3 regions of the Streptomyces sp. SDT5-1 genome follow, and region 2 is predicted to be linked to each of the others. Evidence: riboswitches for the same ligand, from Rfam matches in the RefSeq annotation. Region 2 holds a riboswitch; each other region holds the start of a gene.
What was found. Region 2 has a riboswitch for cyclic di-AMP ahead of ACTWJ8_RS28555 (M23 family metallopeptidase). Riboswitches for the same ligand answer to the same signal wherever they lie in the genome.
Positions count from the first base shown of each region.

Region 1: linked by a shared signal. The riboswitch ahead of ACTWJ8_RS21045 (M23 family metallopeptidase) and the one ahead of ACTWJ8_RS28555 (M23 family metallopeptidase) in region 2 are both predicted to bind cyclic di-AMP.
Region 3: linked by a shared signal. The riboswitch ahead of ACTWJ8_RS23545 (NlpC/P60 family protein) and the one ahead of ACTWJ8_RS28555 (M23 family metallopeptidase) in region 2 are both predicted to bind cyclic di-AMP.

Region 1 covers NZ_CM125963.1:4,555,650-4,565,124, reverse strand. Annotated here, with positions in the region: gene trmB (tRNA (guanosine(46)-N7)-methyltransferase TrmB) at 1-281, shown strand, start outside; gene ACTWJ8_RS21055 (PrsW family intramembrane metalloprotease) at 355-1,686, shown strand; gene ACTWJ8_RS21050 (aldo/keto reductase) at 1,706-2,659, opposite strand; gene ACTWJ8_RS21045 (M23 family metallopeptidase) at 2,785-3,837, opposite strand; cyclic di-AMP (ydaO/yuaA leader) riboswitch at 3,849-3,996, opposite strand; gene ACTWJ8_RS21040 (PP2C family protein-serine/threonine phosphatase) at 4,262-5,380, opposite strand; tRNA gene ACTWJ8_RS21035 (tRNA-Met) at 5,565-5,638, opposite strand; gene ACTWJ8_RS21030 (alginate lyase family protein) at 5,700-6,923, opposite strand; gene ACTWJ8_RS21025 (LuxR C-terminal-related transcriptional regulator) at 7,157-9,475, shown strand, end outside.
Region 2 covers NZ_CM125963.1:6,196,689-6,206,163, forward strand. Annotated here, with positions in the region: gene ACTWJ8_RS28545 (M16 family metallopeptidase) at 1-339, shown strand, start outside; gene ACTWJ8_RS28550 (M16 family metallopeptidase) at 357-1,724, shown strand; cyclic di-AMP (ydaO/yuaA leader) riboswitch at 1,965-2,128, shown strand; gene ACTWJ8_RS28555 (M23 family metallopeptidase) at 2,142-2,948, shown strand; gene ACTWJ8_RS28560 (GntR family transcriptional regulator) at 3,180-3,866, shown strand; gene ACTWJ8_RS28565 (HPr family phosphocarrier protein) at 4,084-4,365, opposite strand; gene ACTWJ8_RS28570 (bifunctional acetate--CoA ligase family protein/GNAT family N-acetyltransferase) at 4,554-7,385, shown strand; gene ACTWJ8_RS28575 (DUF5998 family protein) at 7,457-8,056, shown strand; gene ACTWJ8_RS28580 (alkaline phosphatase family protein) at 8,053-9,243, shown strand; gene ACTWJ8_RS28585 (thymidine kinase) at 9,305-9,475, shown strand, end outside.
Region 3 covers NZ_CM125963.1:5,070,761-5,080,235, reverse strand. Annotated here, with positions in the region: gene ACTWJ8_RS23555 (M23 family metallopeptidase) at 1-1,351, shown strand, start outside; gene pcrA (DNA helicase PcrA) at 1,394-3,880, opposite strand; cyclic di-AMP (ydaO/yuaA leader) riboswitch at 4,067-4,240, shown strand; gene ACTWJ8_RS23545 (NlpC/P60 family protein) at 4,249-5,436, shown strand; gene ACTWJ8_RS23540 (hypothetical protein) at 5,493-5,846, opposite strand; gene ACTWJ8_RS23535 (C40 family peptidase) at 6,161-7,198, shown strand; gene ACTWJ8_RS23530 (alpha/beta fold hydrolase) at 7,230-8,114, opposite strand; gene ACTWJ8_RS23525 (LysE family translocator) at 8,114-8,764, opposite strand; gene ACTWJ8_RS23520 (response regulator transcription factor) at 8,809-9,475, opposite strand, start outside.

The DNA of each region.
Region 1 (9,475 bases), 1.6 Mb from region 2:
GGCCGAAGAAGCGGCACAACAAGCGGCGGCTGATTCAGGCCGACTTCCTGACGCTGGTGGCCGGGCCGCTGAAGCCGGGCGCGAGCGTGCACTGCGCGACCGACTGGGAGGACTACGCGGAGCAGATGCTCGAGGTCCTGACCGCGCACCCCGACTACGAGAACACGATCGAGGGTGGGGGCTACGCGCCGCGCCCCGACTTCCGCCCGCTCACCCGTTTCGAGGGCAAGGGCCTGAACAAGAGCCACGTGGTGCACGACCTGCTGTTCCGCCGCCGGTAGTCCGACGGGCGGGCCAGGGCCTGATCACCGCGGCCCCGTCGCGGCGCCCCGCATCCCTCGTTAGGGTCAATTCGTGGCCTCGTATCCCGTCCGTCCGCACCACCAGGGCGACGTCGTCGGCGCACAGCCCGGCGGCGCGGTCCCGCACGGTGCGGTGCCGCATCCCCGCTGGTGGGAGCGGAAGGGCGTACGGGCCGCCGCGCTGGCGACGCTGCTCGCCGTGTCCGGCGCCGTGATCCTGGCGCTGGTCCGCGAGCAGACCGGCACGGAGGGCTTCCTGGTCGGGCTCGGCCTCGCCGTGCTGCCCGTCCCGCTGCTCATATCCGCGTTCCGCTGGCTGGACCGCGTGCAGCCGGGCCCCTGGCGGAACCTGATCTTCTCGTTCGCCTGGGGAGCGTGCGCGGCGGCGCTGATAGCGATCGTCGCCAACAGTTTCGCGACGCGGTGGATAGAGACCGCGACCGCCGACCCGTCCAGTGCCGACACCCTCGGCGCCACCGTGATAGCCCCGATCGTCGAGGAGTCCGCGAAGGCGGCGGCCGTGCTGCTCGTCTTCCTCTTCCGCAGACGCGACTTCACCGGGGTCGTCGACGGCGTCGTGATCGCCGGGGTCACGGCGACCGGCTTCGCGTTCACCGAGAACATCCTCTATCTCGGCAACGCCTTCGGCACCGACCAGCTCTCCGGCACGGGCCCCGGGCTCACCTCGGTCACCGCGGCCACGTTCTTCGTGCGCGTCGTGATGTCCCCGTTCGCGCACCCCTTGTTCACGGTGCTCACCGGCATCGGCTTCGGCATCGCCGCCGCCATGGCCCCGGGCCGCGGCCGGCTGCGCCGGATGCTGCTGCCGCTCGCCGGGCTGCTCGGCGCGATGGGCATGCACGCGTTCTGGAACGGCTCGTCGTCGTTCGGCGAGTACGGCTTCTTCGCGGTGTACGCGGCGTTCATGGTGCCGGTGTTCGGCGTGGTCACCTGGCTGTCGGTGTATCTGCGCCAGCGCGAGCTGCGCACGGTCCGCCAGGAGCTGCCGGCCTACGTCGCCGCGGGCTGGCTGACGCCGCCCGAGCCGTTCGCACTGGGCTCGCTGAAGGCGCGGCGCCTGGCCCGCGACTTCGCCACGCACTACGGCGGCAGGCCGGCCGCCACCGCCGTCGCCGAGTACGAGGCGTACGCGACGTCCCTCGCGCTCCTTCGCCACCGCGGCCGCAGGGGCAGGGCGGGCGCGGACTTCGTCGTACGGGAGCGGGAGCTGCTCGACGCGCTGTGGGAGCGCCGGGACTACGCGCGGCCGGCGCTCGCGTACGGCTCGCAGATCGCGGCGCCGATGTGGCTGCCCGCCATGTACGCGGGCCCCGTGGTGCCCCACAGCCCCGCGTACACGCCGTACAACCCGTACCGGTACTGAACCGGCCGGTCCCGCGGGCTCAGGCGGAGGCGGCCGTCAGGCGGTCGAGCTCGGCCCGCGTCAGCTCCAGGTCCGCCACCGCGAGCAGCGCGGGCAGCTGGTCGACGATCCGCGCGGAGGCGATCGGCGCGGCCACCGTGGGCTGCGCGGCCAGCCAGGCGAGGGCGACCGTGGCGATCTCGGCGTCGTGGGCGCGGGCGATGTCGTCGAGCGCCGCCAGGACGTTCCGCCCGCGCTCGGTCTCCAGGTGCTTGCCCGCACCGGCGGCCCGCGCGCTGTCGACGGTCACGCCCGGCCGGTACTTGCCAGTCAGGAAGCCGGCGGCGAGCGCGTAGTACGGCACGGCCCCGAGGCCCGCGCGGGCGGCGACGTCCTGGAGCGCGCCCTCGTACGTGTCGCGGGAGACGAGGTTGTAGTGCGGCTGGAGCGCGACGTAGCGGGCGAGGCCCTCGCGCTCGGAGAAGTCGAGGGACTCCTGGAGACGCTCGGCGGAGATGTTGGACGCGGCGATGTGCCGCACCTTGCCGGCCTTCACCACCGCGTCGAGCCCGCCGATGATCTCCTCGACCGGCACGTCCGGGCGGTCGTAGTGCGTGTAGTACAGGTCGATGTGGTCGGTGCCGAGGCGCTTGAGGGAGGCGTCGACGGCGGCCTTGATGTTCGCCGCGGACAGGCCCTGGTACTCGGGGTGCTGGCCGCCCTTGGTGGCGATGACGAGGTCGTCGCGGCGGCCGCGCGAGGCGAGCCACTTGCCGATGACGGTCTCCGACTCGCCGCCCTTGTTGCCGTCCACCCACGCCGAGTACACGTCGGCGGTGTCGATGAAGTTGCCGCCCGCGGCGACGTACGCGTCGAGCACCTCGAAGGACGTGGCGTCGTCGGCGGTCCAGCCGAACACGTTGCCCCCGAGGGAGAGCGGGAAGACCTCGAGGTCGGAGGTGCCGAGCTTGCGCAGAGAGCGAGAGGAAGTCATGCCCTGTTCCAACACCCGTACGGAATACGGTATTCCGCGATCACGCCGGAAATCCCGCCAAGAAGGGGCAAACCGGCAGCCCTGACGTCGGGGGGTCAGCGCCAGGGCCGCCGGGGCTCACCGGTTCAGGGGGTCAGGCCCTTTTCGCGCAGCCAGGCCGCCGGGTCGACGCCGGTGGACTGGCCGTCGGGGTGGACCTCCAGGTGGAGGTGCGGCCCGGTCACATTGCCCGTGGCGCCCACGCGGCCGATGACGTCGCCGGTGGAGACCTTCTGGCCCGCGCTGACGTTGATCGAGGACTGGTGGCAGAACCACAGCTCGGTGCCGTCGTCGAGGGTGAGCACCGTGCGGTACCCGTACGCGCCCGCCCAGCCAGCCTCCGTGACCGTACCGGAGTGGATGGCGCGGATCGGCGTGCCCGTGGAGGCCGCGAAGTCGAGGCCCGTGTGGTACCCGGAGGACCACATGGAGCCGGGCTGGCCGAAGGTGCCGGAGAGCGTGTACGAGGCGACCGGGAGCTTGAAGCTGGCGGCCAGCTTGCGCAGCCGCTCCTCCTCCGCCTTGCGGCGGGCCTCCTCCTCGGCCTTCTTCTTCTCGGCGGCGGCCTTGGCGTCGGCGGCCTCCCGCTTGGCGGCGGCCTCGGCGGCGGCCTTCTGGGCCGCGGCCTCCTCGGCCTCCTGCTTCGCGGTGGCGTCGGCCGCGTCCTGCTGCGTCTCGGCCTGCTGCATGATGCGGGCGCGCAGCGCCTCTCCGGCGCCGGTCTGCCCCTCGGCGGCGTCGGCCTGAGTGATACCGGCGCCGCTCAGCGGGGAGGCCGTGGCGCCGGAGCCGGAGTCGGAGTCCGAACCGTCGGACATCAGCGAGCCCACGCCCGGCAGCGACTTCGCCGCGGGCAGCGAGTCCTTGACCGCCGACAGGTCGGGCATGGAGATGTGGACCGGCGGCTTGCCGCCCTGCGCGGTGGCGATGCCGCCCGCGCCGACTGCGGCGACGACACCGACGCCGAGGACCGTGGAGCTGCGGGCGAATCCGCCGCGGCGGCGGGCCACCCGGTGCCGGCCGCGGACGGGAGCGACGGACTCCTCGGTGGGGTTCCACTCCTCCCAGGGCTCCTGCTCGACGGTGAAGTCGTCTTCGGGGCCGTAGAAGAAGTCGGGGGCAGGCCGGTTCGACGCCACGGGGGCGCTCTCCTTTCCTTCCTTCTCGCCTACCGGGTTAGCTGACGGGTTCGGAGCAGGAAGGTCTCCTACGAACGTCTCCTGGGACAGGAAGAGCGCCCGATTCACCCCAAGTTGGTGGTTCCCCGGCTCCCTTTCGGGATTGAGCGTGTGCGCACGGAGCCGTCGCTTGTGACGGCTGGGACGACCGCGCTGCGTTATCGAACGTTAATAGACAGCAGACAGTAATTCCAAGCGCTTCCCACTGATCGTTCACGACTCTGGCCAGGACTTATCGGATCAAGAACGGTCATAACCGGGCGAGTTGAACGGGGGTCGTTCCCACATCCGCCTCACCCAACCCTCTGACAGTGCGTCAATTGTTATGCGGAGCGGCGCCGTTCGACTACGGTCGGCTACCTTTGGTAACAACGATCATGGACGGTCAGGCACGCCGAACGGCGAGCAGCGCCATGTCGTCCGTCGAACCGCCCCCGGTGTGCGCCCGCACCTCCGTCACGAGCGCCCCGAGCAGCTCGTCGGGCCCCGGGAAGAGCCGCCCCGACAGCCGGTCCGCCGGATCGTAGAAGCGGCCGCCCGGGTCCCGCGCCTCCGAGAGCCCGTCGGTGTAGAGCAGCAGCGTCGCCGCGGACGGGAACTCCGCCTCGATCCCCCGGTCGGGCCAGCTGCCGAGCTCGCTCATGCCGAGCGGCAGCGCCTCCTGACACGGGTACAGCTCGCGCACGGTGCCGTCGCCGAGCAGCAGCAGCGGCGCCGGATGACCGCGGTTGAGGACCCGTACCCGCTCGGTGCCGTGCGGGATCTCGGCCAGCACCGCGGTCGTGAAGCCCTCGAAGTCGTCGATGCCCCTGCGCCGGCCGCCCTCCCTGGCCAGCGCCCGCTCGAGGCGCTGTGCGACCGCCTCCAGCGAGCCCTCCTGCTCGGCGGCCTCCCGGAACGCTCCGATCACCACCGCGACCGCGGCGACCGCGCCCATGCCCTTGCCCCGTACGTCGCCGACGATGATCCGGATGCCGTGCGGGGTGTCCTGGACCGCGTACAGATCACCGCCGATGAACGCGTCGGCCTGCGCCGCCTCGTAGCGCGCCGCGACCACGAACCCGCCGATCCGCCGGGGCGGTTCGGGCAGCACCGCGAGCTGGGCCGCCTGCGCGATCTCGCGGGCGGAGGCCAGCTGCTCGTAGCTGCGCCGCACGATCCGGTTGAGCAGACAGGCCAGCAGGCAGACGGTGGCCACGGTGACGATCTCGGTGACGAACGCGACCCCCATGTTGGTCCAGAAGTACAGATGCACCGCGACGATCGCGCCGATCGACACCGCGCCGGTCAGGATCGTCGTGCAGAGCGAGAAGAACGGGGCGGCCACCAGCGGGGCCGCGCTGAACAGCGGGGCGCCGGAGTAACCGGCGGGCGTGAAGTACTCGTAGACCGCGCCGCCGATCACGAGCAGCAAGGGCAGCAGCCGGACGAAGATCCGGGTGGGGGCCGCCTCGGCCTCGCGCCGCCCCCGTCTCCCCCCTCTGCCTCCTTCTCGCTGCCCCACCAGTCGTCTCCTGCCGCGTCCCTGCCCGCTTCCGGCGTCTCACCAAGAGTTCCCGCACGGGGACGCCGCGGCGAGCAGGGGTGGGCCGTACGGGTGGGGAACGTGACGGGCGCAACATCGGCGCCACAGCGCCGGAAAAGCACCGAGGCCGGAATCTCGATGAGATTCCGGCCTCGGCCTTCAGTAGCGGGGACAGGATTTGAACCTGCGACCTCTGGGTTATGAGCCCAGCGAGCTACCGAGCTGCTCCACCCCGCGTCGGTGAAAACAACAGTACGCCATCAGGGGGAGTGAACGCGAATCGCTTGCGCGCGACGGCTCACGCGGCGGCGTGCGTCAGCGTCTCCCACGCCACGAACAGGTCGTCCGTCCCCTCCGGACGCTCCTTGCGGGTGAGCCGCTCGGTCTGCGGGAGGTCCATCCGCAGCCGCCCCTGGAGGTGCTGGAGCCCCACCTCCGTGTCGGGACCCATGTCGCGCTGCACCTTCCCGCCGCACAGCCACGCCGGGGCCTTCGCGCCGAGCTGGTACTTGGAGTGCAGTTCGAGCGCCGCGGCGAGCCGGTCCTTCACCTCGCCGTACAGGTCGACGCCCTGGTGCCACGCGGTCTCGGCCATGTGGGACGTCGCGGCCAGGGAGTAGCTGGCGTGCTTGAAGTTGCGGCATGTCTCCTGGGAGAGCCCGTCCTTGAAGGTCTTCTGCCCGAACCAGTACGTGCGCAGTTCCGCCGGGGTGTCGATGCCGCTGCCCTTCGGCCTCACCGGCAGCGGCCCGTCCGACGCCAGATAGAAGTACGCGGGGACGCGGGCGCGGAAGTGCCCGACGGCCTGGTCGAAAGCGGACCTGTCGTTGAGGTAGACGCCCATGCTCATGGTGGCGTCGGCCATCACCAGGTCCCAGTTGCCGTTGAAATCGGCGGAGCCGCCGCGCACTTCGGGCAGGTACGCCTCGCGCAGCATCCGCTGGAACTTCAGCTCCTGCCCGTCCGGCCAGTCCTCGTACGTGTACTGCATCAGCTCGCCGGCCTTCGCCCAGGACGCTCCGGCCCAGGCGGCCTGGAGCCCCGCGTTGTCGGCGGTGTGCCCGGTGACCTTGTCCGACCAGGCGTTCATGATCTCGACGGCCTTCGCGGCGTGCGCCCGGTCGCGGGTGATGTTCCAGAGCAGGGCCTGCGTGTACGCGGCAATGGCGTCCTCGCGCTCCTCGACACAGCCCTGCCCGGCCTCCGCGTCGAAGGGGCACCGCACGGTCGCGTACGGCTTCGCCTCGTAGTCGAGGTCGGCGTACTTGCTGCGGCTCATCTCACGGTACGCGGAGATCCACGGCTCCTGCTTGCGCCGCACGTGCTCCCGGGCTGCCGCCAGCTGGTCCTTGCCGACCAGGACGCCGGGATGGGCGAACGCGCCGTCGGCGGCCCGGTGTTCGGGCTTCGCCGCCACGGCGGCCTCGCTCCCCGCGGACGCGCCGCAGGCCGTCGCGGCCATCATCAGCAGGGGGATCAGGGCCCCCGGAACCACGCGTCGCACCAGTACGCCCGCTGCCATGCAACACCTCCGGTCGGATCACTGGCAGCCTGACGCCTCCGTGAGGACGGCGCAGTATCTGTTGCGCCGGTCGTGTGCGACCGGCCGGTCGGCTTCTGCCGCCGTCTTCGGACTCTTCCCGACTCTTCCCGACTCTTTCGGACGCTTTCGGACTACGGGGGTCGGCGCCGCGCCGCCCGGACTACGGTGCTGCACCTCCCGTACGACCTCCTCACCGGGAAGAGGCGATCGCAGTGAAGGCCGATCGACGCCCCGGTGACCTGCCGGTCGAGGTGACGAGCTTCGTCGGCCGCACCGAGGAGGTCGCGACCGCCACCCAACTCCTGGGCCGGGCACGCCTCGTGACCTTCCTCGGCCCCGGCGGCGTAGGAAAGACCAGAACCGCACAGCGCGTCGCCGCCCGCCTCGCCCCGGAACTGCCCGACGGCGTCTGCATGGTGGCCCTCTCCTCGCTCACCGACCCCGACCTGCTGGCCCACTCCGTCTCCACCGCGCTCGGCCTCCCCGAGCAGGAGAACCGCTCACAGCTCGACGCGCTCGTGGACCACCTGGAGAGCCGCGAGCTCCTGCTCGTCCTCGACACCTGCGAACACATCGTGGACGCCTGCGGCATGCTCGCCGACATCCTGCTGCGCAGCGCCCCCGCCGTACGGATCCTGGCGACCAGCCGCGAACCCCTCGACGTACCCGGCGAGCACACCTTCCCCATCGCACCGCTCACCGTGCCCGCCGCCGCGGACAATCCCGACGGACCGCGGACCGACACCGACGCCATGCGGCTCTTCGCCGACCGGGCCGCCGCCGTGACCCCCGGGTTCGTCCTGAACGACGACAACCGGCAGGCCGTCGCCGCCCTGTGCCGGCGGCTCGACGGCATCCCGCTCGCCATCGAGCTCGCGGCGGTGCGGCTGCGCGCCCTCTCCCTCACCCAGATCGTGGACCGGCTCAGCAGCCGCTTCCGGGTGCTGACCGGCGGCAGCAAGGTGGCCCTGCCCCGGCACAAGACCCTGCGCACGGCCATCGACTGGAGCCACGACCTGTGCTCGCCGCAGGAACGGCTGCTGTGGGCACGCCTCTCCGTCTTCGCGGGCGACTTCGACCTGCCGTCCGTCGAGGAGGTCTGCTCCGACGACGTGCTGCCCGCCGACGAGATCGTCGAGCAGCTCATCGGGCTCGTCGACAAGTCCGTCGTGCTGCGCGCCGACGACGCGGCAGGCGTCCGATACCGGCTCCTCGACACCCTGCGCGAATACGGCGCCGAGCGACTGGCCGAACACCCCGACGGGCACGCCGTACGCGTCCGGCACCGCGACCACTACCTGGAGCTGGCCCGCTGGTTCGAGGCCGAATGGGCGGGCGACGAGCAGATGCCGCGCTTCCACCGGCTGCTGCGCGAGCGCGCCAACCTGCGGGCGGCCCTCGAGTTCTCCTACGCGACACCGCAGGAGGCACACACCGGCCTGACCCTCGCCACCACGCTCTGGGCGTTCTGGTTCTGCTCGGCCCGCCTCTCCGAGGGCCGGTACTGGCTGCACAAGGGCCTCGACCTCGTGCCCGAACCGGTCGCCGAGCGGTCCATGGCCCTGCGCTACGCGGGCTGGTACGCCGCCGTGCAGGGCGACCACTCCCCCCGGCTGCCGCTGATGCTGGACGAGGCCTGCGACATCGCCGTACGCCTCGGGGACGAGCGGCTGCACGCGCACGCGCTGGCCATCCTCGGCTGCGTCCACATGGCGGCGGGGCGGCCAGAGGACGCGGTCGCCCCGTACGAGAAGGCGCACGTGACGCTGCACGAACTCGGCGACACGACCGGCATCCTCATGTACGCCTACCACCTGGCCTTCCTGCACATGGTGCTCGGCGACCCCGAGGCCGCCTGCGCCAGTTGCGACATCACGCTGTCCCTCGCGGGCCCGGAGGAACGCTGGAACCGGGGCTGGGCCGCGGGCCACAAGGCGGTCGCGCTGTGGCTCACGGGCGAGCGCGAGGAGTGCGCCCGGCTCGCCCGGATCGGGGCCCGCTGCAAGTACGACCTCGAGGACCACCTCTGCATCGCGTACTGCCTGGAACCGCTGGCGTGGATCGCCGCCGATGACCCCGCCCAGTGCGGCCGCGCGGCCTGGCTGCTCGGCGCGGCCTCCGGCCTCTACCGCAGGTGCGGCGCCGCCCCCATGTTCGGCGTGCCCATGCTCCAGGAGCTCCAGTACGCCGCCGAGGAACGGGCCCGCGCGACCCTCGGTCCCACCGCGTACGAGTCCGCGCACCGGGCGGGCGCCACCGCCACGGTCGACCAGATCGTGGCCCGCGCCACCGGCGACGAACCCCCCGCCCCCGTCACCGAACCCGACGAACAGGTCACCCCCCTCGGCGTCCTCACCCGCCGGGAACGCGAGGTCGCCGCACTGGTCGCCGAGGGCCTCTCCAACCGAGAGATCGCCCAACGCCTCGTCATCTCCAAGCGCACCGCCGACGCCCACGTCGAACACATCCTGACCAAACTCGGCTTCTCCTCCCGCGCCCAGATCGCCAGCCTGATCGGCGAGGCCCCACAG
Region 2 (9,475 bases):
CCCGTCATCGAGGCCGCCGTGGACGAGGAGCTCGCCCGGTTCGCCGAGGAGGGCCCGAGCCCGGAGGAAATGGAGCGCGCGCAGGCCCAGTTGGAGCGCGAGTGGCTCGACCGCCTGGGCACGGTCGCGGGCCGCGCCGACGAGCTGTGCCGCTACGCCGTCCTGTTCGGCGACCCGCAGCTCGCCCTGACCGCCGTGGGGCGCGTCCTGGACGTGACCGCCGAGGAGGTCCAGGAGATCGCCAAGGAGCGCCTGCGCCCCGACAACCGCGCGGTGCTCGTGTACGAGCCCACCGCCCCCGCCGAGACCGACGAGAACACCGAGGAGGCGGGCCAGTGACCGAGCAGCTCGCGAGCATGGACTTCCACCCCCGCCCGCAGGCGGGTGAGCCCAAGCCCTGGGCGTTCCCCGCCCCGGAGCGCGGCTCGCTCCCCAACGGCCTGACGGTGCTCCGCTGCCACCGCCCCGGCCAGCAGGTCGTCGCCGTCGAGGTGCACCTGGACGCGCCGCTGGACGCCGAGCCGAAGGGCCTCGACGGCGTCGCCACGATCATGGCGAGGGCCTTCAACGAGGGCACCGACAAGTACTCCGCCGAGGAGTTCGCCGCCGAACTGGAGCGCTGCGGCGCCACCATGGACGCGCACGCCGACCACCCCGGCGTAAGGGCCTCCCTCGAAGTGCCCGCCTCGCGCCTCTCCAAGGGCCTCGCCCTGCTGGCCGACGCCCTGCGCGCCCCGGCCTTCGACGACAGCGAGATCGAGCGCCTGGTGCGCAACCGCCTGGACGAGATCCCGCACGAGAGCGCCAACCCGGCCCGGCGCGCCGCCAAGGAGCTCTCCCGGCAGCTCTTCCCCGCCGACGCGCGCGTGTCGCGCCCGCGGCAGGGCACCGAGGAGACCGTCTCCGCCATCGACGCGGCGGCCGTGCGCGCCTTCTACGACCGGCACGTGCGCCCCGCCACCGCCACGGCCGTCGTCGTGGGCGACCTGACGGGCATCGACCTGGACGCACTCCTGGCCGACACGCTCGGCGCCTGGACCGGCGACACCACCGAGCCGCGCCCCGTCCCGCCGGTCGTCGCCGACGACACCGGCCGCGTCGTCATTGTGGACCGCCCCGGAGCCGTGCAGACGCAGCTCCTCATCGGCCGGGTCGGCCCGGACAAGCACGACCGCGTGTGGCCGGCGCAGGTCCTCGGCACGTACTGCCTGGGCGGCACCCTCACGTCGCGCCTGGACCGCGTCCTGCGCGAGGAGAAGGGCTACACCTACGGGGTGCGGTCCTTCGCCCAGGTGCTGCGCTCCGCGCCCGACGGCAGCGGCGCGGCGATGCTTGCCATCAGCGGTTCGGTGGACACGCCGAACACCGGGCCCGCGCTCGACGACCTGTGGAAGGTGCTGCGCACGCTGGCGGCCGAGGGCCTCACGGACGCCGAACGGGACACCGCCGTGCAGAACCTGGTGGGCGTCGCCCCGCTGAAGTTCGAGACGGCGGCGGCCGTCGCGAGCACGCTCGCGGACCAGGTCGAGCAGCACCTGCCGGACGACTTCCAGGCGCAGCTGTACCGGCAGCTGGCGGCCACCGGCACCGTGGAGGCCACGGCGGCCGTCGTGAGCGCGTTCCCCTCGGACCGGCTCGTGACGGTCCTGGTGGGCGACGCCGCGCAGATCGAGGAGCCGGTCAAGGCGCTCGGCATCGGTGAAGTGACCGTGGTCACGAGCTGAGTTCGCCTCCTGAGGCACACCACGAAGCCCCGGCGCCGACAGCGGCCGCCGGGGCTTCGTGGTGTTGATCACGATCAGCTGGAATCACTACACGCTCACAAATGTCCGAATTGTTGTAGAGGTTGCCTGCGTGCCCTGTGGCGTGCACTACAAAAGCCGGGTTCTGTTTGTTGATTCAAAGAGGCCCCGCTTAGCGTTCCCTCCGGCTGTCCGCCAGACGTACGTCGCACCCGCGACACCGGACAGTCATCGCCGAGTCCCCCACGGTGCGAGCCAGGGGAGCCGGGGACCCACCGAAGTCCCTGGGGTGAATCGGGCGCTCTTCCCGCGAGGGGAGGGGGCCCGTAGGAGACCTTCCTGCTCCGAACCCGTCAGCTAACCCGGTAGGCGAGAAGGAAGGAAAGGATCAGCACCTTCATGGGGTTCACCCGTGCCACCGGGAAGCACCGCCGTCCCGGCCGTCTGACGCGCACCACCGCTCAGGTCGCCGGCGTCGCCGCACTCACCACGACGGGCGTGGTGGCGGGCCTCGCCGCCCCCGCCCTCGCCGCCGAACCCGCCGCGGAGCACGACGGCCTGACGCAGGCCATCGCCATCGGCGACTCCCTCGCCGACAAGATCGACGCGCAGGCCACCGCGCAGCAGAAGGCCGCCGAGAAGGCGAAGGCCGAGGCCGAGGCCAAGAAGAAGGCCGAGGAGGCCAAGCGCAAGGCCGAGGCGGAGGCCAAGAAGCGCGCCGCCGAAAAGGCCAAGAAGGAGCGCGAGGCCCGCGAGGCCAAGGAGCGCGCCGCCCGTGAGGCCGAGCGCAAGCGCCTGAACAGCTTCGTGGCGCCGATATCCGGCTCGTACGTCTCCACCGCCTACAAGGCCAGCAGCGGCCTGTGGTCCTCCGGCAGCCACACCGGCATCGACTTCCACGCCGCCAGCGGCACCTCGGTGCACGCCGTCGGCATGGGCACCGTCGTCGAGGCCGGCTGGGGCGGCGCCTACGGCAACAACGTCGTGATCAAGATGAATGACGGTACATACACCCAGTACGGTCACATGTCCTCGATCGGCGTCTCCGTCGGCCAGCACGTCACCCCCGGCCAGCAGATCGGCCTCTCCGGCGCCACCGGCAACGTGACGGGCCCGCACCTCCACTTCGAGGCCCGCACCAGCCCCGACTACGGCTCGGACATCGACCCGGTCGCGTACCTGCGTCAGCACGGCGTGAACGTCTGACCCGGCCCGACCCACGGCGCGTCCGACGAAAGCCCCGGCTCACCGAGCCGGGGCTTTCGCGTGTCCGCAGATATCGGCTGTCCAAAAAATATCCCCGGATTCCGTCCCCTCGTCGGAAATTCAAGCACGGTGGAATAGAGTCGAAGGACAAGTGCTCCGGCCGCGTGTCATGCGCGCTTGCACGGGCGTCATTCGACCGCGTTTCGCGGGGATCAAGGCGGAGGTCGAACCATGCGCATTCCCGCGCACTCGGTATGCACGGCGATCCGCGACGACATCGTCGCCGGGGTCTACGAGCGCGGCGCGCGGCTCACCGAAGAGCTGCTCGCGCGTCGCTACGGGGTCTCGCGCGTGCCCGTCCGCGAGGCGCTGCGCACCCTGGAGGCGGAGGGGTTCGTCGTCACGCGCAGGCACGCGGGCGCGTGCGTGGCCGAGCCCACCGAGCGGGAGGCGGCCGACCTCCTGGAGATCCGGATGCTGCTCGAACCGATGGCCGCGGCCCGCGCCGCACAGCGCCGCTCGGAGGCCCACCTCAAGGTGCTGCGCGGGCTCGTGAGGCTGGGTCAGGAGCGCGCGAGGCGAGGTCAGGGCGAGGATCTGCGCTCCCTGGGCGGCTGGTTCCACGAGACGCTCACCCAGGCGTCCGGCAGCCCCGGCCTGATCACCCTGCTCACCCAGCTCCGCCACAAGATCGCCTGGATGTACGCCGTGGAGAGCCCCGCCCGCCCGGTCGAGTCCTGGGCCGAGCACGGCGCCATCGTGGACGCGGTGGCGCGCGGCGACGTCGAGCGCGCCCGCGCCCTGGCGACCCTGCACACCGAGCGCGCCGCGGCCGCCCACCGCCTGCGCGTCCCGCGCGCGGGAGAGCGTGTGAGGAGTTCGCAACACGCAGTCAACACGGTGGGGCACCAGCTTTAACAACGGCGCCGTATACAAAGAAGTGCGCAATTCTCGGCGCGCGCCGAAACGGCTGAAATGGCCGGACGGGCTTGCGTGAATTCCTGTCGCGTAATCCGCGCTGCGCGCCGCGCAATTCGTGCTGCGTGCCGCGGAATTCGTGCCGTATTTCCGGGAACGAAAAAGCCGCGCGCCCCAAAGGGGACGCGCGGCTCTGCCGTACTGCTTCGTCTGTGCGTCAGACGGTCTCGGGAAGCTCCTCGAGGCCCTCGGCGACCAGCTTCGCCAGCCGGTCGAGCGCGGCGTCCGCGCCCTCGGCGTCGGAGGCCAGCACGATCTCCTCGCCGCCCTGCGCGCCCAGGCCGAGCACGGCCAGCATGGAGGCGGCGTTGACGGGGTTGCCGTCGGCCTTGGCGATCGTCACGGGAACGCCGGCCGCCGTGGCAGCGCGGACGAAGATGGAAGCGGGGCGGGCGTGGAGGCCCTCGGCCCAGCCGACGTTGACGCGGCGCTCAGCCATGTGATGCTGCCCTTCAGGTGACTCACGGTTGTCTAGACCAGTGTTCCATATCGGGGGCGGTGCGTGACGCGGACCCAGGTCCTCGCCCGCACAGCCCTTCGGTCCTCCATAGAGTGCCTTCCGGGCGTACCGGCCGCGACCCGTACGACGGGACGCCTTCTGTCGGTGGCCGGCCCTACTCTTGCGACATGGAGACTCCGTCGGACCGCCATGCGTACCCCGCCCACTGGGAGGCCGACGTAGTGCTGCGCGACGGCGGCACCGCGCGGATCAGGCCCATCACCACCGCGGACGCCGAGCACCTGACCAGTTTCTACGAACAGGTCTCGGACGAGTCGAAGTACTACCGGTTCTTCGCGCCCTACCCGCGGCTGTCCGCCAAGGACGTGCACCGCTTCACCCATCACGACTACGTGGACCGGGTCGGCCTCGCCGCGACCGTGGGCGGCGAGTTCATCGCCACGGTGCGCTACGACCGGATCAACGAGCACGGCATGCCCGCGACCGCGCCCGCCGACGAGGCGGAGGTCGCCTTCCTCGTGCAGGACGCCCACCAGGGCCGCGGCGTCGCCTCCGCCCTCCTGGAGCACATCGCGGCCGTCGCGCGGGAGCGCGGCATCCGCCGCTTCGCCGCCGAGGTGCTCCCCGCCAACACCAAGATGATCAAGGTGTTCCGGGACGCCGGATACACGCAGAAGCGCAGTTTCGAGGACGGCGTCGTCCGCCTGGAGTTCGACATCGAACCCACCGAGGCCTCCCTCGCGGTGCAGCACGCGCGCGAGCAGCGCGCGGAGGCCCGCTCGGTGCAGCGCCTGCTCGCCCCGGGCTCCGTCGCCGTGATCGGCGTCGGGCGGGCGCCCGGGGGAGTGGGCCGCAGCGTTCTCGACAACCTCAGGGACGCGGGCTTCACCGGCCGCCTCTACGCGGTCAACCAGGCGTTCGAGGACGACCTCACCGAGATCGACGGCGTGCCCGCCCACCGCTCCGTACGCGACATCGACGCGGCCGAGCCCGTCGACCTGGCCGTCGTCGCCGTCCCCGCCCCCGACGTCCCCGAGGTCGTCGCCGAGTGCGGCGAGCGCGGCGTCCAGGGCCTCGTCGTGGTCTCCGCCGGATACGCGGAGACGGGCGCCGAGGGCCGCGAGCGCCAGCGCGCCCTGGTCCGCCAGGCCCGCAGTTACGGCATGCGCATCGTGGGACCGAACGCGTTCGGGATCGTCAACACCTCCCCGGACGTCCGGCTCAACGCGTCGCTCGCCCCCGAGATGCCGCGCCCCGGCCGCATCGGCCTGTTCGCCCAGTCCGGCGCCATCGGCATCGCCCTCCTGTCCCGCCTGCACCGCAGGGGCGGCGGCGTCACCGGCGCCAGCGGCGTCTCCACGTTCGTCTCCGCGGGCAACCGCGCGGACGTCTCCGGGAACGACGTGCTCCAGTACTGGTACGACGACGCGGACACCGACGTCGCGCTCATGTACCTCGAATCGATCGGCAACCCGCGCAAGTTCACCCGCCTCGCCCGCCGCACCGCCGCCGCCAAGCCCCTGGTCGTCGTCCAGGGAGCCCGGCACAGCGGCATCGCACCCACCGGGCACGCCGTGCGGGCCACCCGCCTCCCGTACGCCACCGTCTCCGCGCTGCTCCGGCAGGCGGGCGTCATCCGGGTCGACACGATCACCGAACTCGTCGACACCGGACTCCTGTTGGCCCGTCAGCCGCTCCCCGAGGGGCCGCGTGTCGCCATCCTCGGCAACTCGGAGTCGCTCGGTCTCCTCACCTACGACGTGTGCCTCTCCGAAGGGCTGCGCCCCAAGCCGCCCCAGGACCTCACGACGGCCGCCTCCGCCGCCGACTTCCGGGCCGCCCTGGAGCAGGCACTGGCCGACGAGAAGACGGACGCCGTCGTCGTCACCGCCATACCGGCCGTCGGCGAGAGCCCCTCCGAGGACGCGGAGCTCGCGGCCGCCCTGAGCGCCGCCGCGGCCACCGGCCCCACGAAGCCGGTACTCGTCGTCCACGTCGAACTCGGCGGCCTCGCCGAAGCCCTCTCCGCCGCCGCCAGCACGGGGCCCAACGCACCGCGGCAGCGCACCACGCCCGAGACGGCCACCGAGGACGCGCCGCTGCTCGCCCAGCCGGAGCTCGCCCCGCGCCTCATCCCCGCCTACCCGGCAGCCGAGCGCGCCGTCCGCGCGCTCTCCCAGGCGGCCAGGTACGCGCAATGGCGACGCGACGCCGCCGAGCCCGGCAAGGTGCCCGAGCACGACTCCGTCGACGAGCAGGGCGCCGCCGACCTCATCGCGGAACTGCTCGCCAAGGACAGCGACCCCAAGGGCACCGACCTCGCCCCGGAGGACGCCCAGGCGCTGCTGTCCCGCTACGGCATCGACGTACGGCGCACGCTGCCCGCGCGCGACCCGGACGAGGCCGCGCAGGCCGCGCGCACCCTCGGCTACCCGGTTGCCCTGAAGACGACGGCCCCGCACCTGCGGCACCGCCCCGACCTCGGCGGCGTACGCCTGGACATCTCCAGCGAGCCGGAGCTGCGGCGCGCCTACGAGGACCTGACCGAGCGGCTCGGCAAGCCCGCCGAGCTGCGTCCCGTGGTGCAGGCGATGGCACCGCGCGGCGTCGACACCGTCGTCCGGGCCGTCATAGACCCGGCCGCGGGCGCCGTGCTCTCCTTCGGCCTCGCCGGCGCCGCCTCCGAACTGCTCGGGGACACCGCGCACCGGCTGATCCCGGTGACCGACAAGGACGCGCAGGCGGTCGTCCGGTCGATCAAGACGTCTCCGATCCTGTTCGGCTGGCGCGGCGCCGCCCCCGTGGACACTCCGGCGCTCGAGGAACTGCTCCAGCGGGTGTCACGCCTGGTCGACGACCACCCCGAGGTCGTCGGCGTCTCCCTGGAACCCGTCGTGGTGGCCGAGCGCGGGCTCACCGTTCTGGGCGCCTCCGTCCGGCTCGCGCCGCCGCCCGCGCGCGACGACCTCGGCCCCCGCACCCTGCCCGTCGCGTACTGAGATCGGCACGTGACGAGCCCTCACGGAGAGTTATCCACAGGGGCACCGGCAGTCTCTTTTCGGGCCTTAGGATGGACCCCATGGCCAAGACCAGTACGACGACCCAAGGGCTGCGAGCGGCGATCGAGCGCAGCGGCTACTACCCGGCTCTCGTGGCCGAGGCGGTGGAGGCCGCGGTCGGCGGCGAGCCGATCTCGTCGTATCTGGTGCACCAGGAGACCACGTTCGACGCGAACGAGGTGCGCAGGCACGTCACCGTCCTGGTCCTGACCGACAGCCGCTTCATCGTCAGCCACACCGACGAGCAGGCCGCCGACAGCACGTCCCCGACGCCGTACGCGACGACGTCCACGGAGTCCGTGCAGATCGGCCGGATCTCGTCGGTCGTGCTCAGCCGCGTCGTGGCGAACCCGGAGAAGTACGTGCCGGGCTCGCTGCCCCGCGAGGTCGTCCTCACCATCGGCTGGGGCGCCGTCTCCCGCATCGACCTGGAGCCCGCCTCCTGCGGCGACCCCAACTGCGAGGCGGACCACGGATACACGGGCAACACGACGGCGGACGACCTGAGCCTGCGCGTCAGCGAGGCCGGGGACGGCCCGGAGACCGTGCGCCAGGCCCTCACCTTCTCGCAGTCCCTCTCCGAGGCCATCGCGGACGCGGGCCGCCGATGACGCAGGCCGCCTGGGACGACGTAGAGCCGCTGCCCGTCCACTCCGCTCCCGTCCCGGCGTACGGCACCGGATCCCTCGCCGACCTGCTGCCCACCCTCGGCGCGCACCTGGGCCTGCCCGGCTGCGACGCCACGATCCCGGAGCTCCAGCCGGTCGACCGCGCCTGCATGTTCCTGATCGACGGCCTCGGCTGGGAGCAGCTGAAGGCACACCCGGACGAGGCCCCGTTCCTCAGCTCGCTCATATCGTCCTCGCGCGGCGGCACCGGCCGCCCGATCACCGCGGGCTACCCGGCGACGACCGCGACGTCCCTCGCCTCCGTGGGCACGGGACTGCCGCCCGGCGCGCACGGCCTGCCCGGGTACACGGTGCGCAACCCCGAGACCGGCGAGCTGATGAACCAGCTCCGCTGGAACCCCTGGACCCCGCCGCAGGTCTGGCAGCCGTATCCGACGATCTTCCAGCGCGCGCACGAGGCGGGCGTCCACACGGCGCAGGTGTCCGCGCCGCACTTCGAGACGACGCCGCTCACCAAGATCGCCCTCAGTGGTGGCACGTTCTACGGCCGCCTCTCCGGCGAGGACCGCATGGACCTGGCCGCCGAGCAACTGGCGGCGGGCGACCGCTCGTTGGTCTACACGTACTACAGCGAGGTCGACGGCAAGGGGCACCGCTTCGGTGTCGACTCCGACCCCTGGCGCGGCCAGCTCATGTACGTCGACCGCCTCGCGCAGCGCCTCGCCGAGCAACTGCCGCCGCGCAGCGCCCTGTACGTCACCGCCGACCACGGCATGGTCGACATCGCCTTCGACGAGCAGACCCGCATCGATTTCGACGAGGACTGGGAACTGGGCGCGGGCGTCGCCCTGTTGGGCGGCGAGGGCCGCGCCCGCCATGTGTACGCCGTGCCGGGCGCCGCGGCCGACGTGCTCGCCGTCTGGCGCGACGTGCTCGGCGAGCAGTTCTGGGTCGCGTCGCGCGACGAGGCGATCGCCGCCGGCTGGTTCGGCCCCCAGGTGGACCAGCGGGTGTACGACCGCCTCGGCGACGTCATCGCCGCGGCCCGTGACGACGTGCTGCTCATCGCCTCGCGCAGCGAGCCGAAGGAATCCCTGATGGTCGGCAACCACGGCTCGATGACCCCGGCCGAGCAGCTCGTGCCGCTGCTGGAAGTCCGGACCCCCTGACCCGCGCCGTCCTTCCTCGTCGGCAACCCCCTCACGCAACGCGAAAGGTGCTCAACCTCCCATGCCCGAGCTGGTGTTCTTCTCCGGAACGATGGACTGTGGGAAGTCGACCCTCGCGCTCCAGATCGAGCACAACCGCTCGGCACGCGGCCTCCAGGGCCTGATCTTCACCCGCGACGACCGGGCGGGCGAGGGCAAGCTCTCCTCCCGCCTCGGCCTCGTCACGGACGCC
Region 3 (9,475 bases), 1.1 Mb from region 2:
GGCCGACATCCCCGCGCAGCAGCCCTCGCCGATGGCCGAGCAGCACAGCACGGGCCAGTGGGACACCTCGGCGTACGCGACGCAGACCTTCGAGGCCCAGACCTTCGAAACGCAGACTTTCGAGGCCCACGCCTTCGACACGCAGTCCTTCGAGACGCAGTCGTTCCCGGCCGACACACAGTCCTTCCCGGGCGACACACAGTCCTTCCCCGCGCCGGCGCCGTCCTACGACGCGCAGGCCTTCGAGACCCAGAGCTTCGAGTTCCCCGGCCTCGACACGCAGCAGTTCGACACCCAGCACCTCGAGACCCAGCAGTTCGAGACGCACGGCCTCGACGCCCACGCGTTCAGCGCCGCCGACACGCCCGGCGAGCACGACCCCCAGGGCTTCACCCACACGTTCGAGGCCCCGGTCTTCGGTACGACCCCGTACGACACGGGCGCGTACGACGCCACGCAGTGGAACGCCGCCGAACCGGCCGCGGAGGCGGAGCCGGTCGTCGAGGAACCGGCCGACGAGCCGCCCGTCGCCCCCGACCCGGACCCGGCCCCCGCCGCCCTCACCCCGCAGCCCGGCACCCGCCGCGCCGCGCGGGGCGGCGGCGGTTCGCGTGGCCGCGCCGCCCGTCGGCGCCCCGCCGCGAAGCGGTCCGCGCTGGTCACCGTCGTCGTGCCGTCGGTCTGTGTGGTCGGCGTCGCCGGGATCGCCGCGGCGAGCGTCGGCGGCGGGGACGACGACAAGGAGACGCAGGCCGCGGCCGCCGCGGACGCGCAGCCCATCAAGCCGTCCGTCGCCAACAACAAGCTGGACACGCAGCTCAAGGACCTGTCCGCCGACGCGGGCGACTTCGCCGACCGGGCGAGCCGCACGCAGGAGCGCATCGACCTGAAGGCGAAGCAGGAGGCGGCGCGGAAGCAGGCCGCCGAGGAGGCCGCGCGCAAGGAGGCGATGCGGCCCAAGTTCGTGCTGCCGGTGAAGCAGCACGGCCTGAGCGCCTTCTTCGGTCAGGCCGGCGTCAACTGGATGTCCCAGCACTCCGGCATCGACTTCCCCGTCTCGTACGGGACCCCGGTGATGGCCGCGACGGACGGCACCGTGAAGACGCAGTGGAACAGCGCGTACGGGAACATGGCCATCGTCACCGCCAAGGACGGCACCGAGACCTGGTACTGCCACCTGTCGTCGCACACCGTGATGAGCGGCCCGGTGAAGGCCGGTGACGTGATCGCCCGGTCAGGGAACTCCGGCAACTCGACGGGACCGCACCTGCACTTCGAGGTGCGGCCGGGCGGCGGCGCGGCGATCGACCCGCTGCCGTGGCTGCGCAGCCACGGCCTCAACCCGAACTGAGCGAGCCGCCCCGCTCCCCCGTCCCCCGCGGGACGCGGCCGGCTACAGCTTCTCGACCGGCGCGTACCGCAGCAGCAGCCGCTTCGGCTTCGGGTCGCCGAAGTCGATGGTCGCCTCCGCCTTGTCCCCCGTGCCCGACACGCCGACGACCGTGCCGAGTCCGAACTGGTCGTGTGTGACGCGGTCGCCGACGCCGAGGGAGACCACCGGCTTGGAGTTCGCCCGGCTGGTCGCGAACGCCGGCGTCGAACCCGTGCGGGAGCGCGAGGACGACAGCGAGGCCGCGATGCCGCCGCCGATGCTCTTGGTGGACGCCGCGGGCGTCGAGGGGCCGGTGCGCTTCCAGTCCAGGTGCGCGGCCGGGATCTCCTCGAGGAACCGGGACGGCGGGTTGTACGAGGGCTGGCCCCAGGCGCTGCGCATGGAGGCGCGCGTCAGGTAGAGGCGCTGCCGGGCGCGCGTGATGCCCACGTACGCGAGGCGGCGCTCCTCCTCCAGCTCCTTGGTCTGGCCGAGGGAGCGCATGTGCGGGAACACGCCGTCCTCCAGGCCGGTCAGGAAGACGACGGGGAACTCGAGGCCCTTGGCGGTGTGCAGGGTCATCAGCGTGATGACGCCGCCGCCGTCCTCCTCCTCGTCCGGGATCTGGTCGGAGTCGGCGACGAGGGCGACGCGCTCCAGGAAGTCCGAGAGTCCGCCGCCGCCCGTCTCTGACTCGCCCTCCTCGCCCGCCTCCTGCTCGAACTCCAGGGCCACGGCGGCGAGTTCCTGAAGGTTCTCGATACGGGTCTCGTCCTGCGGGTCGGTGGAGGCCTGGAGTTCGGCGAGATAGCCGGTGCGCTCCAGGACGGCCTCCAGGATCGTCGCGGGGCCCGCGCCGGACTCGACGATCGTGCGGAGGTCCTCCATCAGCGTGTTGAACCGCTTCACGGCGTTCGCCGAGCGGGCCGCCATGCCGTACGCCTCGTCGACGCGGCGCAGCGCCTGCGGGAAGGAGATCTTCTCGCGCTGGGAGAGGGCGTCGATCATCGCTTCGGCGCGGTCGCCGATGCCACGCTTCGGCACGTTCAGGATGCGGCGCAGCGGGACGGAGTCCTCGGGGTTGGAGAGGACGCGCAGGTAGGCCAGGACGTCCCTGACCTCCTTGCGCTCGTAGAAGCGGACGCCGCCGACGACCTTGTAGGGCAGTCCGGTGCGGATGAAGATCTCTTCGAAGACACGGGACTGCGCGTTCGTCCGGTAGAAGACCGCGACGTCGCCGGCCTGCGCGTCGCCCGCGTCGGTGAGGCGGTCGATCTCGTCGGCGATGAACTGCGCCTCGTCGTGCTCGGTGTCCGCGACGTAGCCCGTGATCTGGGCTCCGGGCCCCTCGTTCGTCCACAGGTTCTTGGGGCGGCGCGACTCGTTGCGCTCGATCACCGCGTTCGCCGCGCTGAGGATCGTCTGCGTGGAGCGGTAGTTCTGCTCCAGGAGGATCGTCTTCGCGTTCGGGTAGTCGTCCTCGAAGTCGAGGATGTTGCGGATCGTGGCGCCGCGGAACGCGTAGATCGACTGGTCCGCGTCACCGACGACGCACAGCTCGGCCGGGTCGGCGTCCTCTCCCTCGGTGGGGCCGACGAGCTCGCGCACCAGGGCGTACTGCGCGTGGTTCGTGTCCTGGTACTCGTCGACGAGGACGTGGCGGAAGCGGCGGCGGTAGTGCTCGGCGACGTCGGGGAACGCGCGCAGCAGGTTCACCGTCGTCATGATCAGGTCGTCGAAGTCCAGCGCGTTCGCCTCGCGCAGGCGGGCCTGGTACATCGCGTAGGCCTGGGCGAGGGTCTTCTCGAAGCCGTCGGCGGCCGTCGCGGCGAAGTCCTCCTCGTCGATCAGCTCGTTCTTGAGGTTGCTGATCTTGGCGCTGAAGGACTTCGGCGGGAACTTCTTCGGGTCGAGGTCCAGGTCGCGGCAGACGAGCGCCATGAGCCGCTTGCTGTCGGCGGCGTCGTAGATCGAGAAGGAGGACGTGAAGCCGAGCTTCTTCGACTCGCGGCGCAGGATGCGGACGCAGGCGCTGTGGAAGGTGGAGACCCACATCGCGTTCGCCCGCGGGCCCACCAGGTCCTCGACGCGCTCCTTCATCTCGCCCGCGGCCTTGTTCGTGAACGTGATCGCGAGGATCTGGCCGGGGTGCACGCCGCGCTCGGCGAGCAGGTACGCGATGCGGTGCGTGAGGACGCGGGTCTTGCCGGATCCGGCGCCCGCGACGATGAGCAGCGGGGTGCCGCCGTGCACCACGGCCGCCTGCTGGTTCTCGTTCAGCCCCTCCAGGAGGGTCGCCGAGTCGAGGACCGGGCGCGGGGCACCGTCCCGGTAGTACGCGTCCCGCTCGGAAGGCGCGCCGAACAGCCCGTCCGGCATCGGCTCCGGGGCCCCGTCGTCGTACTCGGGGTCCGGGGGCGGCGGCGGAGGCTCCTGCTCACCGCTCGGGGAGCCGGGCGCGCCCTTCTGGAGGCCGGTCAGGAAGCTGTCGTCAAAGAGGCTGCTCATCGCTCTACGAGTCTAGGCCGCCCCACTGACAACCCGCGGCTCCCTTCGGAACCTCACCGAAACCGAGCGGCGCAGATCACGAAAATGTATCGGGCATATCGAACATCAACCTTCACAGCAGCCACACGAGTTGGCTACGGTGCAGCCGGGCAGCCCGTCCCCCCGCCCGCGGACGTCGCGGCGAACGGGCAGCCCCCGCCGAGTCCCGTACGCCGAGAGGCAGGGAACCGGGGACCCAACCGACCTTGGGGTGAATCGGTCGCACCGCCCGGCAGCACGGGGTGGTCGACCGTAGGGCAACCTTCCACGCACCACGCCCGAACCCGACAGCTAACCCGGTAGGCGGACGACGGAAGGAGTCGCCTGCCGTGGCGTCGCACCGCAAGCCCCGCAGCCGGTCCCGGATGACCGGCGGCCTCAGAACGACCCCGGCGGTCGGCATCACGACCGCCGCGCTCACCTCCGTGGCGCTGCTCTCCCAGACGGCGCAGGCCGCGCCCGAGCAGCCGTCGTCGAAGCCGCGCCTCGAAGAGGTCAAGAAGCAGGTCGACACCCTGTACCGGCAGGCCGAGGTCGCCACGCAGAAGTACAACGGCGCCAAGGAGCGGACCGCCGCCAAGAAGCAGCAGGTCGACCGGCTCCTCGACGACGTCGCGCGGCGCACCGACCAGATGAACGAGGCCCGCCAGAAGCTCGGCAGGTACGCCGCCGAGCAGTACCGCTCGGGCGGGGTCAGCGACACGGCGACGATGTTCCTCGCGGACGACCCCGAGGACTACTTCTCGCAGCGCCAGCTGATGAACCGGCTGACCGACGAGCAGAAGAAGTCGATCGACGACTATCAGAAGCAGACGCGCGAGACGGCGAAGAAGCGCACCGAGGCGCAGTCGAGCCTCGAGGACCTCACCGATTCGCAGGCCGAGCTGCGGTCCACGAAGGAGACCGTGCAGACGAAGCTCTCCGACGCGCGGCAGCTGCTGTCCAAACTGACCGCGGAGGAGAAGGCGCGGCTCGCCGCGATCGAGAAGGCGAAGGAGGAGGCGGCCCGCAAGAAGGCCGCCGAGCTGGCCGCCGAGCAGAAGGCCGCGGAGGAGGCGAAGCGGAAGGCGGCCGAGGAGGCGCGCGAGCAGGAGCAGTCCTCGGGCTCCTCCTCCGGCTCGTCCTCGGGTTCCGGGTCCTCGTCCGACGGCTCGTACGCCACGAAGGCCGCGCAGGCGCTGGCGTTCGCCAAGGCGCAGGAGGGCAAGCCGTACGTGTGGGGTGCCACGGGCCCGGACTCGTACGACTGCTCGGGGCTCACGCAGGCCGCGTGGAAGTCGGCGGGGATCTCGCTGCCGCGGACGACCTGGGACCAGGTCGAGATCGGCACGACGGTACCGCTCTCCGACATCCAACCCGGTGACCTGGTGTTCTTCTACGACGACATCAGCCACGTGGGCCTCTACCTCGGCGACGGCATGATGATCCACGCGCCGAAGCCGGGCGCGGTCGTGCGCGAGGAGTCGATCTACTACGACGGCACGTCGTCGATCCACAGCGTGGTCCGGCCGGCCTGACGTCCGTACGCGAAAGGGCCCGGCGATTGCCGGGCCCTTCGTACGTGCGCGGTGGCTCAGGTCCAGAGCACCGCGATGAAGATGTTGGCGACGGTGAGCGCGCCGACCGTGATGAACAGGCCCTTCTCCGCCTTCTCCTCATCCCGCTTCACATAGACGATGCCGAGGATCACGATCAGGATCGCGAGCTTCACGCCGATCTTGATGTTGTTGACGGTGCTGCCGTCCGCCTGGTTGAGACCGACCAGGGCGACGCCGGTCACCAGCATGGTCAGGGCGCCGTGCAGCATCGCCTTGTTGAAGCGGGCCGCGCCCTCCTTCATCGCCGACATCTGCGTGAGGAAGCCGCCGAGCAGCGAGGCGATGCCGATGATGTGCAGGCCGACGAAGAGGTGGATGAGTACGTCCATGGCCCGGAGCCTAACGGGGCAGCCGCGGCCTCCGACGGGCACCCCTTTGGCACCGACTCGTCCCTCTTGTGGTCACTCTCCATCATCATCCGCAACAATCGGACCAGTTGCGAACAATCCGTCACCAACCCGTTACGCCGAGGTTTAGCGTCCTTCCTCAGGTGACCGGCTCCCCACCGCCGCCCGGGCCAGGGGCGGCAGTCGGACACCACCGCCGAGAAAGGTCCGGCGGCGACCCGCTCCCCCTGTGCGGGCCGCCGCCGGACGCGCGACAGGCGGCCGTACGACTCGGCCGGCCGCCCAAGGAGGACCTCGTGCCGGCAGCACACCGCAAGCCCCGTCCGCGCCCGCTCAGCGGCGGCACGGCCCGCACCGCGGCCACCCTCGCCCTCGCCTCCGCGGCCACCGCCACCGCGTTCGACGGCGGCGCGGCGCACGCGGAGCCACGGCTCAGCCCCGAGCAGGTGCGTGCGAAGGTCGACCGGCTCTACCAGGAGGCCGAGGTCGCCACCCAGAAGTACAACGGCGCGAAGGAGCAGGCGGACGGGGCGCGGAAGAAGGTGGACGCCCTCCAGGACGAGGCGTCGCGGCGCACGGAGGCGCTCAACGCGCAGCGCGCGAAGCTGGGCTCGGTGGCCGCGTCCGAGTACCGCACCGGCGGCCTCGACCCGTCCCTCCAGCTCCTCCTCTCCTCCTCCCCCGACACTTACCTCGACAGGGCGTCCGCCACCGAGCGGCTCGGCGCGCGGCAGGCCGCCGCCGTCGGCCGGGTCCGGGACGAACTGCGCGAGATCGACCAGCTGCGCGCCGACGCCGAGGACACGCTCGACGGGATGCGCGCGAAGAAGGCGGAGCTGGAGGACGCCAAGAAGAAGGTGAAGCGAAAACTCGAGGAGGCCCGCCGCCTCCTCGCCCGCCTCACCCCGTCGGAACGCGACACGGCACCGCAGAGCGAGCACGCCTCACGCTCGGCCGAACGCTCCGACCTCGCTCAAGCCCCCAACTCCCGCGCCCAGGCCGCGATCTCCTTCGCGTACGGCGCGCTCGGCAAGCCCTACGTCTGGGGCGCCACGGGGCCCTCCGCCTTCGACTGCTCGGGCCTCACGCAGGCCGCGTACAAGGCGGCCGGCGTCTCCATCCCCCGGACCACGTACAGCCAGATCGACGCGGGCCGCCGCGTCCCCAGGTCCCAGCTGCAACCCGGCGACCTGGTCTTCTTCTACTCCTCGATCAGCCACGTGGGCCTCTACATCGGCGGCGGCAAGATGATCCACGCCCCGAACCCGAGCGCCCCGGTCCGCGTCGCCCCGATCGACGAAATGCCCTTCGCGGGCGCCACGCGGGTGGCGTGAGCCCGCCGGTCCTTCACCGCGATCCGTCGTCTCACCGGTCGGTGTGGGTCTCCAGCGCGTCGAGCAGTCGGGGCCACAGGGCGCGGGGGCGGTCGTGCCCCATGTCGGGCAGCAGCAGGAGCTCCGCGTCCGGGATCAGCTCCGCGGTGCGGCGGCCTCCGCTGGGGTCGATCAGGGTGTCGTCCAGACCGTGGATCACGAGCGTCGGCACCTTGAGTTCGCGCAGGGCGTCGGCGCGTGAGCCGCTGAGGACCATCGCGCCGAGCTGCCGCCCGACGCCCTCCGGGTGGTACGCGCGGTCGTAGCTGCGCCCCGCCAGGTCGCGGAGCTCGGCGGCGTCCCCGTAGCGCTTGGACGCCCACAGCAGGGAGCGGTCGGCCGCCGCGACGTAGCCCTCGCGGTCCGAGGGCTTCGGGGCGAAGAGCGCGGCCTGCGCCTCGGGCGACGACCGCCCGTACTCGGGCTCGCCCGTCGTCGACATCATCGAGGTCAGCGTGCGGACGCGGTCCGGGCGGGAGATCGCCATCGTCTGCGCGATCATGCCGCCCATGGAGGCCCCGACGACGTGCGCCCGCTCGATGCCGAGTGCGGTGAGCAGGCCGAAGGCGTCGTCGGCCATGTCCTGCAAGCGGTACGGGACCATCGCCACGGCGGACGGGATGTCGCCCGCCGTCACGGCGGCGATGAACCGGGGCATGTCCACCGGGTGGGCGTCGAACTTCGTCGACAGGCCCGAGTCCCGGTTGTCGAAGCGGATCACATGGCGGCCGCGCGCCGCGAGGGCCGCGCAGAAGTCCTCGTCCCAGGCGATCAGCTGCGCGCCGAAGCCCATCACGAGCAGCACCGCCGGGTCGGCCGGATCCCCGAAGGTGTCGTACGCGAGCGAGACCTCGGGCGACACGTTCACGAGCGGCATCAGTCCGCCCGCCCCGTCACCGCCACCGTCACGCCGAGGCCCACCATCGCCAGGCCGCCCGTGCCGCCGACCGCCGCGAGGCGGCGCGGGGAGCGGGCGAACCAGGTGCGGGCCGTGGAGGCGGCGAGGCCCCAGAGGCTGTCGGACGCGATCGCGATGATGTTGAACACCAGGCCGAGCAGGAGCATTTGGAGCATCGTGTGCCCGGCCTCCCGGTCGACGAACTGGGGCAGCACCGCGGCGAAGAACACGATCGTCTTGGGGTTGGCCACGCCCACCGCGAAGCCCTCCCAGAGGGTGCGCCACGTGCTGGTGCCGCTGCCCGCCTCACCCCGCTCGTCCTCGAACACCGCGCGCAGGGAGCGGCGCTGACGGAACGCCTTGATGCCGAGGTAGACCAGATACGCCGCGCCCACCAGCTTCAGGGTCATGAAGATCGCCACCGAGCGCTCGACGAGCGAGCCGATGCCGAGGGCGACGGCGATCACCAGGACGTACGCCCCGAGCGTGTTGCCGAGGACGGTCGTCAGCGCGGCGCGGCGGCCCTGGGCGAGGGCGCGGCCGACGACGAAGAGGACGCTCGGTCCCGGGATGACGATGAGCAGCAGCGACATCGCCGCGAAGGCGAGGAGACGGTCGGCGGACATCATGAGGTCCATTGAGGCACAGCGGGCGCCGACCGCCCAAGCGGTTTTCAGACCAGGCGCCGCGCCGTCGCCCACCGGGTCAGCTCGTGGCGGTTGGAGAGCTGGAGCTTGCGCAGGACCGCGGAGACGTGCGACTCGACCGTCTTCACGGAGATGAAGAGCTGCTTGGCGATCTCCTTGTACGCGTAGCCGCGCGCGATGAGGCGCAGGACCTCGCGCTCGCGCTGCGTGAGGCGGTCCAGGTCCTCGTCGACCGGCGGCGCGTCCGTCGAGGCGAACGCGTCGAGGACGAAGCCCGCGAGGCGCGGCGAGAACACCGCGTCGCCCTCCTGGACACGGAAGATCGAGTCGACGAGGTCGGTGCCGGTGATCGTCTTCGTGACGTAGCCGCGGGCGCCGCCCCTGATCACGCCGATGACGTCCTCGGCCGCGTCCGAGACGGACAGGGCGAGGAAGCGGACCGGGTTCTCGGTGTCGGCCATCAACGCGGCGCTGCGGCGCAGCACTTCCACGCCTCCGCCGCCGGGGAGGTGGACGTCCAGGAGGACGACCTCGGGGCGGGTCGCTGTGATCACCGTGATCGCCTGGTCGACGTCGGCGGCCTCGCCGACCACCTCGACGCCGGTCTCCTCGGTGCGGCCGATCTCCGCCTGGACGCCGGTGCGGAACATCCGGTGGTCGTCGACCAGGACCACTCGTACCCGTCGCGTCTGA